One region of the Dorea sp. genome, then DNA from elsewhere that is predicted to be linked to it. Evidence: riboswitches for the same ligand, from Rfam matches in the RefSeq annotation. Region 1 holds a riboswitch; each other region holds the start of a gene.
The links. A riboswitch is a leader RNA that binds a small molecule or an ion and turns the genes downstream of it on or off. The one in region 1 is predicted to bind FMN.
Positions count from the first base shown of each region.

Region 2: another riboswitch for FMN. It lies ahead of ribD (bifunctional diaminohydroxyphosphoribosylaminopyrimidine deaminase/5-amino-6-(5-phosphoribosylamino)uracil reductase RibD); the one in region 1 lies ahead of ACWJAF_RS10105 (ECF transporter S component).
Region 3: another riboswitch for FMN. It lies ahead of ACWJAF_RS08765 (bifunctional diaminohydroxyphosphoribosylaminopyrimidine deaminase/5-amino-6-(5-phosphoribosylamino)uracil reductase RibD); the one in region 1 lies ahead of ACWJAF_RS10105 (ECF transporter S component).

Region 1 is NZ_CDRRQK010000021.1:6,420-10,626, reverse strand. Features, by position in the region: gene ptsP (phosphoenolpyruvate--protein phosphotransferase) at 1-1,368, shown strand, start outside; FMN riboswitch at 1,539-1,699, shown strand; gene ACWJAF_RS10105 (ECF transporter S component) at 1,922-2,551, shown strand; gene ACWJAF_RS10100 (VOC family protein) at 2,995-3,363, opposite strand; gene tsaE (tRNA (adenosine(37)-N6)-threonylcarbamoyltransferase complex ATPase subunit type 1 TsaE) at 3,615-4,040, shown strand; gene tsaB (tRNA (adenosine(37)-N6)-threonylcarbamoyltransferase complex dimerization subunit type 1 TsaB) at 4,028-4,207, shown strand, end outside.
Region 2 is NZ_CDRRQK010000022.1:17,183-21,389, forward strand. Features, by position in the region: gene ribE (riboflavin synthase) at 1-388, opposite strand, end outside; gene ribD (bifunctional diaminohydroxyphosphoribosylaminopyrimidine deaminase/5-amino-6-(5-phosphoribosylamino)uracil reductase RibD) at 370-1,506, opposite strand; FMN riboswitch at 1,744-1,858, opposite strand; gene ACWJAF_RS10435 (hypothetical protein) at 2,057-2,350, opposite strand; gene nadA (quinolinate synthase NadA) at 2,500-3,414, opposite strand; gene ACWJAF_RS10445 (peptidase C39) at 3,430-4,050, opposite strand; gene ACWJAF_RS10450 (MalY/PatB family protein) at 4,081-4,207, opposite strand, start outside.
Region 3 is NZ_CDRRQK010000016.1:56,294-60,500, forward strand. Features, by position in the region: gene ACWJAF_RS08755 (HAD family hydrolase) at 400-1,044, opposite strand; gene ribH (6,7-dimethyl-8-ribityllumazine synthase) at 1,058-1,531, opposite strand; partial or broken gene ACWJAF_RS08765 (bifunctional diaminohydroxyphosphoribosylaminopyrimidine deaminase/5-amino-6-(5-phosphoribosylamino)uracil reductase RibD) at 1,573-1,797, opposite strand; FMN riboswitch at 2,004-2,118, opposite strand; gene ACWJAF_RS08770 (EAL domain-containing protein) at 2,274-4,207, shown strand, end outside.

The DNA.
Region 1 (4,207 bases):
TATATCGATTCTGTTGTTAATATCATCGAGACACAGCAGGTAAATGCAGAATTCGCTGTGGCAACTACCGGAGACAACTTCGCGAAAATGTTTGCTGAAATGGAAGACGATTACTTCAAGGCAAGAGCGGCAGACGTAAAAGACATTTCCGAGCGTATGGTAAATATCTTAAGCGGTAATGAAAGCGGCGGAGCAATCGGAGACGAACCTGTAATCGTAGTAGCAGAAGACCTTGCACCAAGTGAAACAGTTCAGATGGACAAAGAAAAACTTCTGGCATTTGTAACAAGACTTGGATCTGCAAACTCTCATACAGCAATTCTTGCCAGAACAATGAATATCCCGGCATTGATCGAAGTAGACATCAAAGAAGAGTGGAATGGTAAGATGGCAGTTGTAGATGGCTATACAGGCACATTCTACATTGATCCGGATGAAGAGACTCTTAAGAAAATGCAGGAGAAAAAGGAAGAAGACATCAAAGCAAGAGAACTTCTTCAGAAATTAAAAGGAAAAGAAGACGTTACTGTAGATGGAAAACATATCAAATTATATGCCAATATCGGTGGAGTAAAAGACGTTGCAAGTGTACTTGCCAATGATGCAGCCGGAATCGGTCTGTTCAGAAGTGAATTCTTATATCTGGAAGCAGATAATTATCCGGATGAAGAAGCGCAGTTCCAGGCATACAAGACAGTTGCAGAGAACATGGCAGGTAAAAAAGTAATCGTACGTACACTTGATATCGGAGCAGATAAGCAGGTAGATTACTTCAACCTGGATCACGAAGAGAACCCGGCTATGGGATACCGTGCAATCCGTATCTGCTTAGACAGAAGAGATATCTTCCGTACACAGCTTCGTGCACTGTTACGTGCCAGCGCTTATGGTAATATCGGAATTATGTATCCAATGATCATCTCTGTAGATGAAGTAAAAGAAATCAAGAAGATCGTAGAGTCTATCAAGGCAGAACTGACAGAAAAAGGAATCGAGTATGGTAATGTAGAACAGGGTATCATGATCGAGACACCTGCAGCAGTTATGATCAGTGACCTTCTGGCAGAAGAAGTAGACTTCTTCAGTATCGGAACAAACGATCTGACCCAGTATACACTGGCAATCGACAGACAGAACAGTAAACTTGACAACATCTACGATGCACATCATCCGGCAGTACTCCGCATGATCCAGAAGACGATCGAAAATGGACACAAGGCAGGATGCTGGGTTGGTATCTGTGGAGAACTCGGAGCAGACATGACTCTGACAGAGACATTCCTTAAGATGGGAATCGACGAATTATCCGTATCACCAACATTCGTACTCCCAATCAGAAAACTGATCCGCGAGATGAGCACAAAATAAGAATGATTCAAGTTATGAATCAAATTATTATTCGCTTGAATTTTATTGCGTAAGAAAGTGATTCAGGCGAGAAGGGTGTTCCTTTTGAACAGCAATCCAAATATAAATGTGATTGGAGTTAATTAGCTGTTGCGAGGGAGAGTAATCTGTATTATAATATCTGAGAAAAGAAGATTCTTCGGGGCAGGGTGCAATTCCCAACCGGCGGTAAAGTCCGCGAACTGATTTAAAAAAATGACTGTTCAGTAATAACAGGACAGGTATCAGAAAAATCAGCCGATCTGGTGAAATTCCGGAACCGACAGTAAAGTCTGGATGAGAGAAGGATGATGCGATAATTGCAGAATTAATATTTGAAAAATCATAGCCCCGGTACTTCAAGTGCCGGGGTTTTTGCTGTAAGTGACAGGAGAGATGATATACCAACGTGTACATCCACTTTCTAAGATGCAGGATTATTTCAAATAAATTACAAGTGACAATTTGCTAATCGCATGGTTCGAATTAAGAAGTTTCTTCCTTTAGAAATTTATAAGTTTAAAGGAGAAGAAAGATGAGTACAGAAGTAATGGCAAAACAAAATGAAAGAAACAGAAACAAGATCAGAACGATGGCACAGATCGGTATGCTCTCAGCAATTGCAACCGTATTGATGCTGTTCGAGATCCCGCTTCCATTTGCACCATCGTTTTACGAGATTGACTTTAGTGAAGTACCGATCCTGATCGGAAGCTTTGCAATGGGGCCGCTCGCAGGAGCTGCAATAGAATTTATCAAGATTTTATTAAACTTTGCAATCAACGGAACCTTAACAGCAGGAGTCGGTGAAATCGCAAACTTCCTGATTGGATGTTCCCTGGTTGTGCCGGCAGCAATGATATACCGCAAAAAACACACCAGAAACGGCGCCTTGCTTGGCATGGTGACAGGAACCGTCTTCATGACCGTAGTCGGATGCTTCATGAACGCCTACATCCTGCTCCCTGCATACGCCAAAGCCTTCGGAATGCCACTTGATGCGCTGGTAGGAATGGGAACAGCAGTCAACAAACATATCACAGACATCAAGACATTTGTGATTCTGGCAGTAGGACCGTTTAATCTGCTGAAAGGAACATTGGTGTCATTGATAGTGTTCCTGGTTTATAAAAAAATAAGTCCGATCTTAAAAATGAATGCGTAGGATTGCTGTTTAATACACTAGTTCATGGTGGCCTCCCGGTCCATGAGAAAGCGCTGGTATCCTATTTGCTGCTAGATGTCACGATGCAGAAGTTCTAAGGAAGTCCGACTTTCCTAAGGACGAAAGGGACTCCGCTCCAAACTCGCCGTTCGGCTCAAACAGTGTCGCTCCGTCCCTTTAACGGAAAGTCAAACTGCCTAAGAACTTCTACACATCGCGCCAAAAAACGCTGCAAACAGGATACCAGCGCTTTCTCATGTCGTGATTGGCAGGCGATAGTGTATGAAATAGTTGGAGGGCGTAACCGTGAATGCTTACCCCGGGAGTATCATAAAAAGAACTACCGGGGTAAGCATTCTCAGTTACGCCCTCCATTTAATACATTAAGTATCGCATACGCAAGGACCGGGAATCCACCCCAAATTAATGTATTAAACAGCAATTTATTCTGCCGGACAAATCTCCACCCAATACCCATCCGGATCATTGATAAAGTAAATACCCATCTCAGGATTTTCAAAACAGACACAATCCATTTCCTTATGGAATGCAAACGCCGCATCCATATCATCTGTCTGCATAGCCAGATGAATCTCGTTATCTCCAAGATCATAAGGTCTGTCCATATCACGAAGCCATGTAAGCTCTAATTTGTGCGGGGTAGTATCATCGCCTAAGAAGACAAGCTTAAAACTTCCGTCATCTGCAACCGTTTCTTTTGTAACTTTCAGTCCAAGAGCTTTTTTGTAGAACTCAATAGACTTATCAAGGTCAGCAACATTGATATTATTGTGATAAAAAGTGAATTTCATAAGTATTCCTCCTGATAAAATAATGAATTGTAATTGTCAGACAATATGTACAGACAGCCGGTATCTTTAGTGTTATTATTCATGATACCTAAGTATGCAATAGAAGCTGCCGATGGCAGATCCTATGTATTACCTTATGTTTCTGAGTATAACATGAGTAGCAGAAGAAAAAAAGATGTGTTATACTTAAAGATACTGAATAATAATAACAATGTAACATAAAAAGTGTGAAATATAGAAAGGGAGCGCTTATGATAATAGAGACAAACAGCGAAAAAGAGACATGGGATCTTGGCTTTAGGCTGGGTGAAAAGGCCTGCGCTGGACAGGTGTATACACTGGTGGGAGATCTTGGAGTAGGAAAGACTATATTTACCAAAGGACTTGCCAAAGGACTGGGAATAGAAGAACCGGTCAGCAGCCCGACATTTACTATTGTGCAGATCTACGAAGAAGGAAGACTTCCTTTTTATCATTTTGATGTGTACAGAATCGGTGATGTGGAAGAGATGGATGAGATCGGTTACGAAGATTATATCTATGGAGAAGGCGTAAGTCTGATTGAGTGGGCGAATCTGATTGAGGAAATATTGCCGGAACATTATACAGAGATTAAAATAGAAAAGGATCTGGAAAAAGGATTCGATTACCGGAGGATTACGATATGCGAATATTAGCATTAGACAGCTCAGGCCTGGTTGCCAGCGTAGCTGTAGTAGAAGACGGGGCAATGGACGACCAGGTCGTTGCCGAATATACAGTTAATTATAAAAAGACACACTCCCAGACATTGCTTCCAATGCTGGATGAGATTGTAAAGATGACAGAGATGGATCTTAACACC
Region 2 (4,207 bases), on a different contig from region 1:
GTAATATCTTCTGTGATGTCCCAATAGACACCCAGATGGCATTCTCTTCCCTGATCATGGAGCGTATCACACCGGTTCCGTCAATATGGCCACTTACAATATGCCCTCCGAATCTTCCATCTGCTGCCATTGCCCGTTCCAGATTCACATAACTTCCGGCCTTGCAGCTTCCAAGACTGCTCCGTCGGATTGTCTCTGCCATCACATCCGCAGTAAATCCATCCGGCTGAAGTGATGTGACCGTCAGACACACTCCATTTACTGCGATGCTGTCACCAATCTTCGTACCTTCCAGCACTTTTTTTGCTTTCACCGCCAGGACTCCCGATTCTCCGTTAAGCTGCATATACCGGACTTTTCCTTTCTCTTCTACGATTCCTGTAAACATGACTCCTCCTGTTCTTTTTCACACACCTGACATGTAATCTTAATATCCTCCCCGATCTGACAGATATCTGTATATTTTAATTTCACTGCTTCGGAAGGAATATCAACTCCGATGCCTTCCACCGGTGTCTTACTATTCATGCCGCCAAATATCTTTGGTGCGATAAAGGCTTGTACTTCTTTTACGATTCCTGCCCGCAACGCACTGTCATTTAACGTTCCTCCTCCTTCCAGAAGGATACTGTCAATGCCTTCATTTCCAAGATCATGCATCAGTTTCTTAAGATCTATCTGACAATTCTCATCCGGACAGCAGATAGTCTCTACTCCCATGGCATGTAATATATCTGTTTTTTCTTGTTTCTCTTTGTCATTTCCAAAATCCGCATAAGCTACGATTGTCCGGTACTTTCCTGCACTTTTTACAATCTGACTGTCAAGCGGAATTCTAAGCTTACTGTCACACAGAATCCTGACCGGGCTTTTCAAACCTTCTACCCGGACATTCAACATCGGATCATCCGCAAGCACGGTTCCGATACCGGCCATGATTCCCATATACCGGTGGCGCATCTGCTGTACTTCTGCTCTTGCTGCTTCTCCGGTAATCCATTTTGATGCGCCTGTTTTCGTCGCAATCTTTCCATCCAGCGTCATTGCATATTTCATCACCACATAAGGCGTCTTCGTTGTAATATAATGGAAAAATACCGGATTGAGGCGGTCACATTCGTCTCTCATAAAATCTTCTGTTACGGTAACACCAGCCTCTCTCAGTATCCGTACACCTTTTCCAGCTACTTCCGGATTTGGATCTCTGGAACCAATCACTACTTTTTTAATCTTTTGTTCAATAATTGCTTCTGTACATGGTGGAGTCTTACCATAATGGCAGCAAGGTTCCAGTGTAACATACAACGTTGCGCCTTCCGCTGATTCTGTAAGAGATGCGAGTGCATTACGTTCTGCATGAAGTTCTCCGCATTTTCTATGATAACCTTCTCCTATGATCCTCCCATCTTTTACAATTACTGCACCTACCATTGGATTCGGATTCGTCCAGCCTTCTCCTTTTTTGGCCAGCTGGATTGCCCGGAGCATGTAATCTTTATCTGTCACTTCTATTCCTTCTTTCTTATTTTAATTCTTATTTCAATTCTTATTTTGATATACAAAAGAACAGCTTTTCTTGCATACTTTACTATGCAAAAACCCCCTGTAGATTATCTACAGGGGGCACGATTTGTTTTCCAAAATTGATAAATGTTTCTCTAAAATATTATTTTACAAAAAGCTCTGAAATGGATTACCATCTCAGAGCTTTGATACTACATTCATTGCAAAACTTAACTGTACCATCATCTTCTCTCATCCAGACTGTACTGTCGGCTCCGGAATCTCACCGGATCATACCTTTCGGCTCGCGGGCTTTACCGCCGGTAGGGAATTTCACCCTGCCCTGAAGATATCTTTTCTTTTATCTTAGTACTTTATATGTGCTTTGTAAAGTAAAATTTCTATTTCTTTTTCCATATTATTGCAAAATCCGGAAATTCCTTATCTGCAGAACCTGCCACCGACTTCAATTGTCCGAAACATTTTCCTCTAATCTCAATTACAAACTATGAAATTTCATTCGCTACTACCTCTCTTTTGTAATATTCCTTTATTAATTATAAACCATCGTTCCATATTTGATTTCTTCCAGGTCATAACATACAAATTCTTGTTCAGCCAACGTAGACTTTTTCAGAAGATGCGATATCATATACTCTGCCAGTCCTTCGTATCCTGTATAATCCGCTTTATACCAGATTCTGAGAGGCCACACTTTTTCCGGAACTTTAACTTCCTGTTCATATTCCGGATACTTCTGCAGCATCTTAAGAAATAGAACAATTGGTCCGCGGATAACGTCTTCACTTCTCTCCCAACGCTCTACTGTCGGTTTTGAACAATTCAACTGTATTCCGTTAAAAAAGACTTCGTATCCCCTGTTAGATACGAAGTCTTTCTATGTGTAATCCAATTGTGTAATCAAATTTTTCTTCTTACTTGGGCCACCGGGACACTAAAAAAACCCCTTGTCCCGTCCCCCTGGCTTACCCTGGCTTATTGTGCTGCCAGCTTCAGCATCTTCTCCAGTGGAAGTGCTGCTTTCTGGCGCATCTCTTCACCGAGATTGACCTCCGGCTGCATAGTCTCGAGTGCTTCTTTTACACCTTCCAGACGTACCATCTTCATATTCGGACAGAACTGTCTGTGTCCTACAGAGTAGAACTTCTTCTCTGGATTCTTCTGGTGCAGTTCATAGAACACACCCATCTCGGTACAGATGATAAATGTATTATTATCTGACTTTGTCGCATAATCGATGATCTGTGATGTGCTTCCGATAAAATCGGATAATTCCAGAATATCTCCCGTACATTCCGGATGTGTCAGTACAAGTGCTTCCGGATGTGCTTCTTTGGCTTTCTGAAGTTCTTCTTTATGGATGCTCTTATGTACGTGGCAGAATCCATCATTGAAGATAAAGTGTTTCTCAGGAAGCTGGCTTGCCACATAACGGCCAAGGTTCTCATCTGGGATAAAGAAGATATCTTTATTCGGAAGATTCTTTACAATCTTCAGTGCATTGGATGATGTTACACAGACGTCGGATTCTGCTTTGATCTCTGCAGTCGAGTTCACATAACAGACTACGGATACATCCGGATATTCTTTTCTTACTTCTCTGATCTTGTCCACATCTACCATATGTGCCATCGGACAGTCTGCATGACCGTCTGCCATTACGACTCTCTTCTCAGGGTTTAAGATTTTCGCACTTTCTCCCATGAAAGATACACCGCAGAAAATGATTGTGCTTTCCGGCACTTTTGTTGCGATCTCTGCAAGATAATAAGAGTCTCCTACATAATCTGCAATCTCCTGTACTTCCCCATCTACATAATAATGTGCCAGGATAACAGCATCTTTTTCTTTTTTCAGTTTCTGGATTTCGCTTTTGATTTCTTCGTTCATTTCAAACTTTCACCTCTAAATAAAGTATTCGATGGTCTCTTCCTCCGTAAGCCTGGTCTTTTCATTAAATAAGACCACAGCTTCTCTCCCATCGTACGGTCCTAGGGAATACATGTTAAGTGCTGTCTTATTAAAATACTTCCATGGAACGATCCGGTTGCAACAGGTCGGCTGATCCAGAACTCTTATGATATCCTTCTGTTCATAATCCTGGTCACAATAATAAGGATCAAACATCCGTACATTCTCACCTTCCACTCCGGTTAAAAGTACGTAATGCCATTCATCTGTATACAGACGTAAAACCACGGCACCTCCGCGTTTTAGTGCATCGTTCACATAACTTTCATTTCCGATATAGACGGATTTCCCGGACAGATATTTGCTGGAAACAGCCAGTTTATCGATATTGCCCATACTGTTCAGCCAGTTACTTAAGAACATCATTGCCGCACAGGAAGTCCCGCTTTCACCCGGATTACCGTCAGAACTATAGCAGTCCAGACAATATAGCATAATATTTCTAAGTATCTCCGGCGGGATCTCCTCCCTCTCAAATAAATAGCTGATTGCATTTTGCATCGTTGTTGGTCCGCAGTCATATTCGGAAAATTGATAGTGCAGTGGATTCTTCATGAAAAATTCCCTTCTTTAACATATTCTCACTTATCTATCATGCACCGCATTAACCAGTTGTGTCAATGCCTGTTTTAAAATTTCTCGTGGACACGCAATATTTATACGCTCAAATCCTTCTCCGTCCGGTCCAAACATCGCCCCACTGTCAAGCCAG
Region 3 (4,207 bases), on a different contig from region 1:
ATAACAAAGGCGGAATATTCTTCCGTGGTACCACTTTGTATTACTGCAGCTATCACTACCTACAACCACTCATTACTGTCATAATTAAACAGTCTCTTCTGTAACGTGAAGATGACGTCTCTGCTTACTTTATATTTTTCTGATATGAATCCATACACTTTCTACACATATTTCAGCGAGATGCTCCCAGGTGATATCACAAACTACCTTCTGCCGCTTCGCACCATCCGGCGGCTCTCTGAAAATCCGGATTTGATTTGTGACGTGTCCCTTTCATTGCATTTCTTATTTACTTTTTTTAGCTTACTTAATGTTTTACACTTTTTTCTTGTAAAGTGCAAGAGTGGAATTAAACATAATTTACAAAAATAGAATTCTATTTTTGTGCATTTTTTCACATTATATGATTCCGGTTATCTCTTCTACAGATTTCACAAAATAATCTGCTCCATCCAGTTCTCCCTTCTCACCATAGCCATACAGACATCCGATGAACGGACTTTTACAGGATCTGGCACATTCCAAATCCTGTCTTCTGTCTCCGATCACCAGATAAGGTCCCGGATAGTCCCGGACAATTTCCTGCACGATCTCCGTCTTAGGGCAGAATCCATACGATTCACAGTCATAAAACTGTTCAAACCATCTTTCCATCCGGAATTCTTCCCAATGTGCTTTGCGGTATGCCACTTTACAGTTGCTTAAGATCACAAGATGATATCCTCTGTTCTTCAAAGCCGTAAGCATCTCTTCCGCTCCCGGATACCACACTGCCCGGTGCTTCCTGATCTGCCTGACCATGGAATCTCCCACGATCGCACTCGCCTGATCTTTGTACCTCTGATCTAATTCCGGCAGAAATGTATCCCACATTTCTTTGCTGTTTAAGCCCAGCCATCCTGCGATCTGTGCCGTCTCTATCTTCTGTTCCTCTACAACATCCTGTTCTGTCAACCACTGATAAGCTTCCCTGAACGCCGGTTCATAGATTCCAATAGTATTATGTATCGTTCCATCATAATCAAAAATGATTGTTTTCACCATCGGCTGCACCTGATTAAAGCTGCTTCATCAGATTTACCATCTCAATTGCGGACAATGCACAGTCATATCCTTTATTTCCGGCTTTACTTCCTGCACGTGCGATAGCCTGTTCGATATTCTCTGTGGTGATCACCCCGAATAATACCGGAATTCCTGTTGCAAGTTCAACCTGTGCGATTCCTTTGGCTGATTCATTGCACACCAGATCATAGTGGGAAGTATCCCCGCGGATAACTGCTCCCACGCAGATGACTGCATCATACTTTCCGGACTGTGCCATCTTCTGTGCAGTCAGCGGAATCTCAAATGCTCCCGGTACCCAGGCAGCCGTAATGTTCTCTTCTTCTACCCCATGTCTTACCAGCCCGTCGACGGCTCCACCTAATAACTTGTTCACAATAATCTCATTGAATCTGGCAGCCACGATTCCGACTTTCATTCCCTCCGGTGCTACTACTTTTCCTTCTACTAAATTGATCTGTCTCATGATTTCTTCCTCCTATTCATTAAATCTTTTTATAATTCTATTTTCATCACTACATACGGTGTCTTTGTCGTAATATAATGAAAGAACACCGGGTTCAGACGGTCACATTCTTCCCGCATAAAATCCTGAACTACTGTAATTCCCGATTCACGCAATATCTGTGCACCTTTCCCTGCCACCTTTGGATTCGGATCCCTGGAACCAATCACCACTTTTTTGATCTTCTGTTCTATGATTGCTTCCGTACACGGCGGTGTCTTGCTCCTTTTTTTGCAAGCTGGATTGCCCGGAGCATGTATTCCCGATCCGTCATTTCTCTTCTTTCTTAGTTATAAAAAACCCCTGCAGGATACCTACAGGGGAAATGATCTGTTACATGTAACTGATAAATGATCTGTTAACCAAAAAAGCTCTGAAATGGATCACCATCTCAGAGCTCAGACACTACATTCATCTATTAAAATAACTGTACCATCATCTTCTTTCATCCAGACTATACTGTCGGCTCCGGAATCACACCGGATCATGCCTCTCGGCCCGCGGGCTTTACCGCCGGTAGGGAATCACACCCTGCCCTGAAGATTTCGTTTTTTTTATCATAATACTTTATATATCATTTGTAAAGCAAAAGTTTGGAAATGGCAAACTCCTTTTCACATTGCTTTCATCTGCCAATTTTGTTATTCTATACGTATAGATTATTGTCACCTAAAAATACGTAGAATCTAAAGGAAATCAAATTATGAAAATAGAGAAAAAAATATGGCTCTCGTTGATCGCATCTGTCTTATTTGCCGTTATCTTTTCCATCTGGATATTCAGACAGGATACTGTTCGGAACGATCTGCCTTTTGACAACACCACCTCACTGAAAACAACAAGCTCTAAAACTGACGATGCAAAAACGGAATATGTAATTCTGCCCGATGAATTCCACACGCAAAAATCCATTCTTTTCCGAACTACCCATACCGATGCGGAAGTCTGGCTGGATGGAAAACTTATTTATCAATATGGAAATGAAGAAAACGCACCAAAATTCATGAAATCACCCGGCTCCTGCTGGCATATTGTAGACATTCCGGCAAACAGTGACGCCAAGAAACTGACCGTCAAAATCATTCCTGTATATCAGGGCTATTACGGGAACCCGGTGCATCTTTTTCTGGGTACGAGGGGCGATTGTATTCTGAAGATTCTCAGCCAGAGTCTAGGAATACTGATCCTCAGTTGCGGTGTTTTATTTTTAGGATTTCTCTCTCTGGTATTGTATATTGCAGTGGTACGGAAGAAACAGGAGGATTTCTCCGAAGAAACATCTAAAATATTCCTGAATCTTGGAATCTTCTCCCTGTTGATCGCCTTATGGTCCCTGAAGCAATGTGGTTTTCTGCAGTTTTTAGTTCCGGATGGAAGAACACTGTATTTTATCGACTTCTTTACATTTTACCTCTTTCCTGTACCATTTAATTTCCTTTTGTATGATATTTGCAAAAGTAAATTCCGGAAAGGTGCCCTGTTCCTGTCTGTTTTTTATCTGATCAATATGGCTGCAGCCGTCCTTCTTCAGTGCATGGGAATTGTCGATATCTTCCTGATTCTTCCGTTCACGCATCTGATCATGTTTGTGAATGCAGCATATACGATTGGACTGATCCATTACGAAGCAAAACAGCTTGGAAACGAACTTGCCAGAAAATTCAGATACCCGATGTATCTCATTATGTGTTTTGCCTTATCGGAACTATTGGTTTATTATATCCGCAAATTCCAGCAGACATCTGTATTTCTTCCGCTTGGGACTCTGCTGTTTATCCTTATGCTGATCTGGATTCAGGTATCGCAATATTATGAGCAGTGTATCCAAAAGCAAAAACTGATCTACTTCCAGAAACTGGCTAATATAGATATGCTCACCGAAGCCATGAACCGGAATGCCTACGAAAATATGATTCGCTATCTGGACGAGCAGGAGCTGGAATTACATACAACCGGAGTTGTCTTATTAGACCTTGATAATCTGAAAGAAATTAATGATAACTTTGGCCACGAAAAGGGAGATGAAGCCTTAAAGCTTTGCTATCAGTGTATCCGTCAGGCTTTTCCATCAGAACAGAATTGTTTCCGGATCGGTGGAGACGAATTTGCTTATATTTTCCACAAAGATGAAAAAGAACTGATTGAAGATAAGATCCATAAACTGAAGTTGCTTCTAAATGAAAAGGATCAGGATCTTCCTTATTCTCTCAGTGTATCTTCCGGCTATGCCTATTATCATCCTGATACCGATATGGATTTTAAAGATATCGTAAGACGCAGTGATACTATGCTTTACCGTGAAAAACGAAGAAAAAAAATGTCACATTCTGCTTCTTCTCATCCGATGCTTTCTTCCGGAAAGCAATCTCATGCACAGGGAATCACGGATGAACTGATCACGCAGGAGAAAAAATACCAGCATATTTCACCGGCGGAATTATGCGGGATCATCGACCTGCTCAGTCCAAGTACCGATGACTATCTGTACTTTATTGATTTCCGGACCGACTTTTACTATATTGCGCCACAGTCACTGGAACGTTTCTGCGTTCCTCAAAATGCTTTTTACAAAGTTATGGAAACACACCGGGAGTTTGTATACGCCAAGGATTATCCGCTGTTGACCGCCGAATTCCG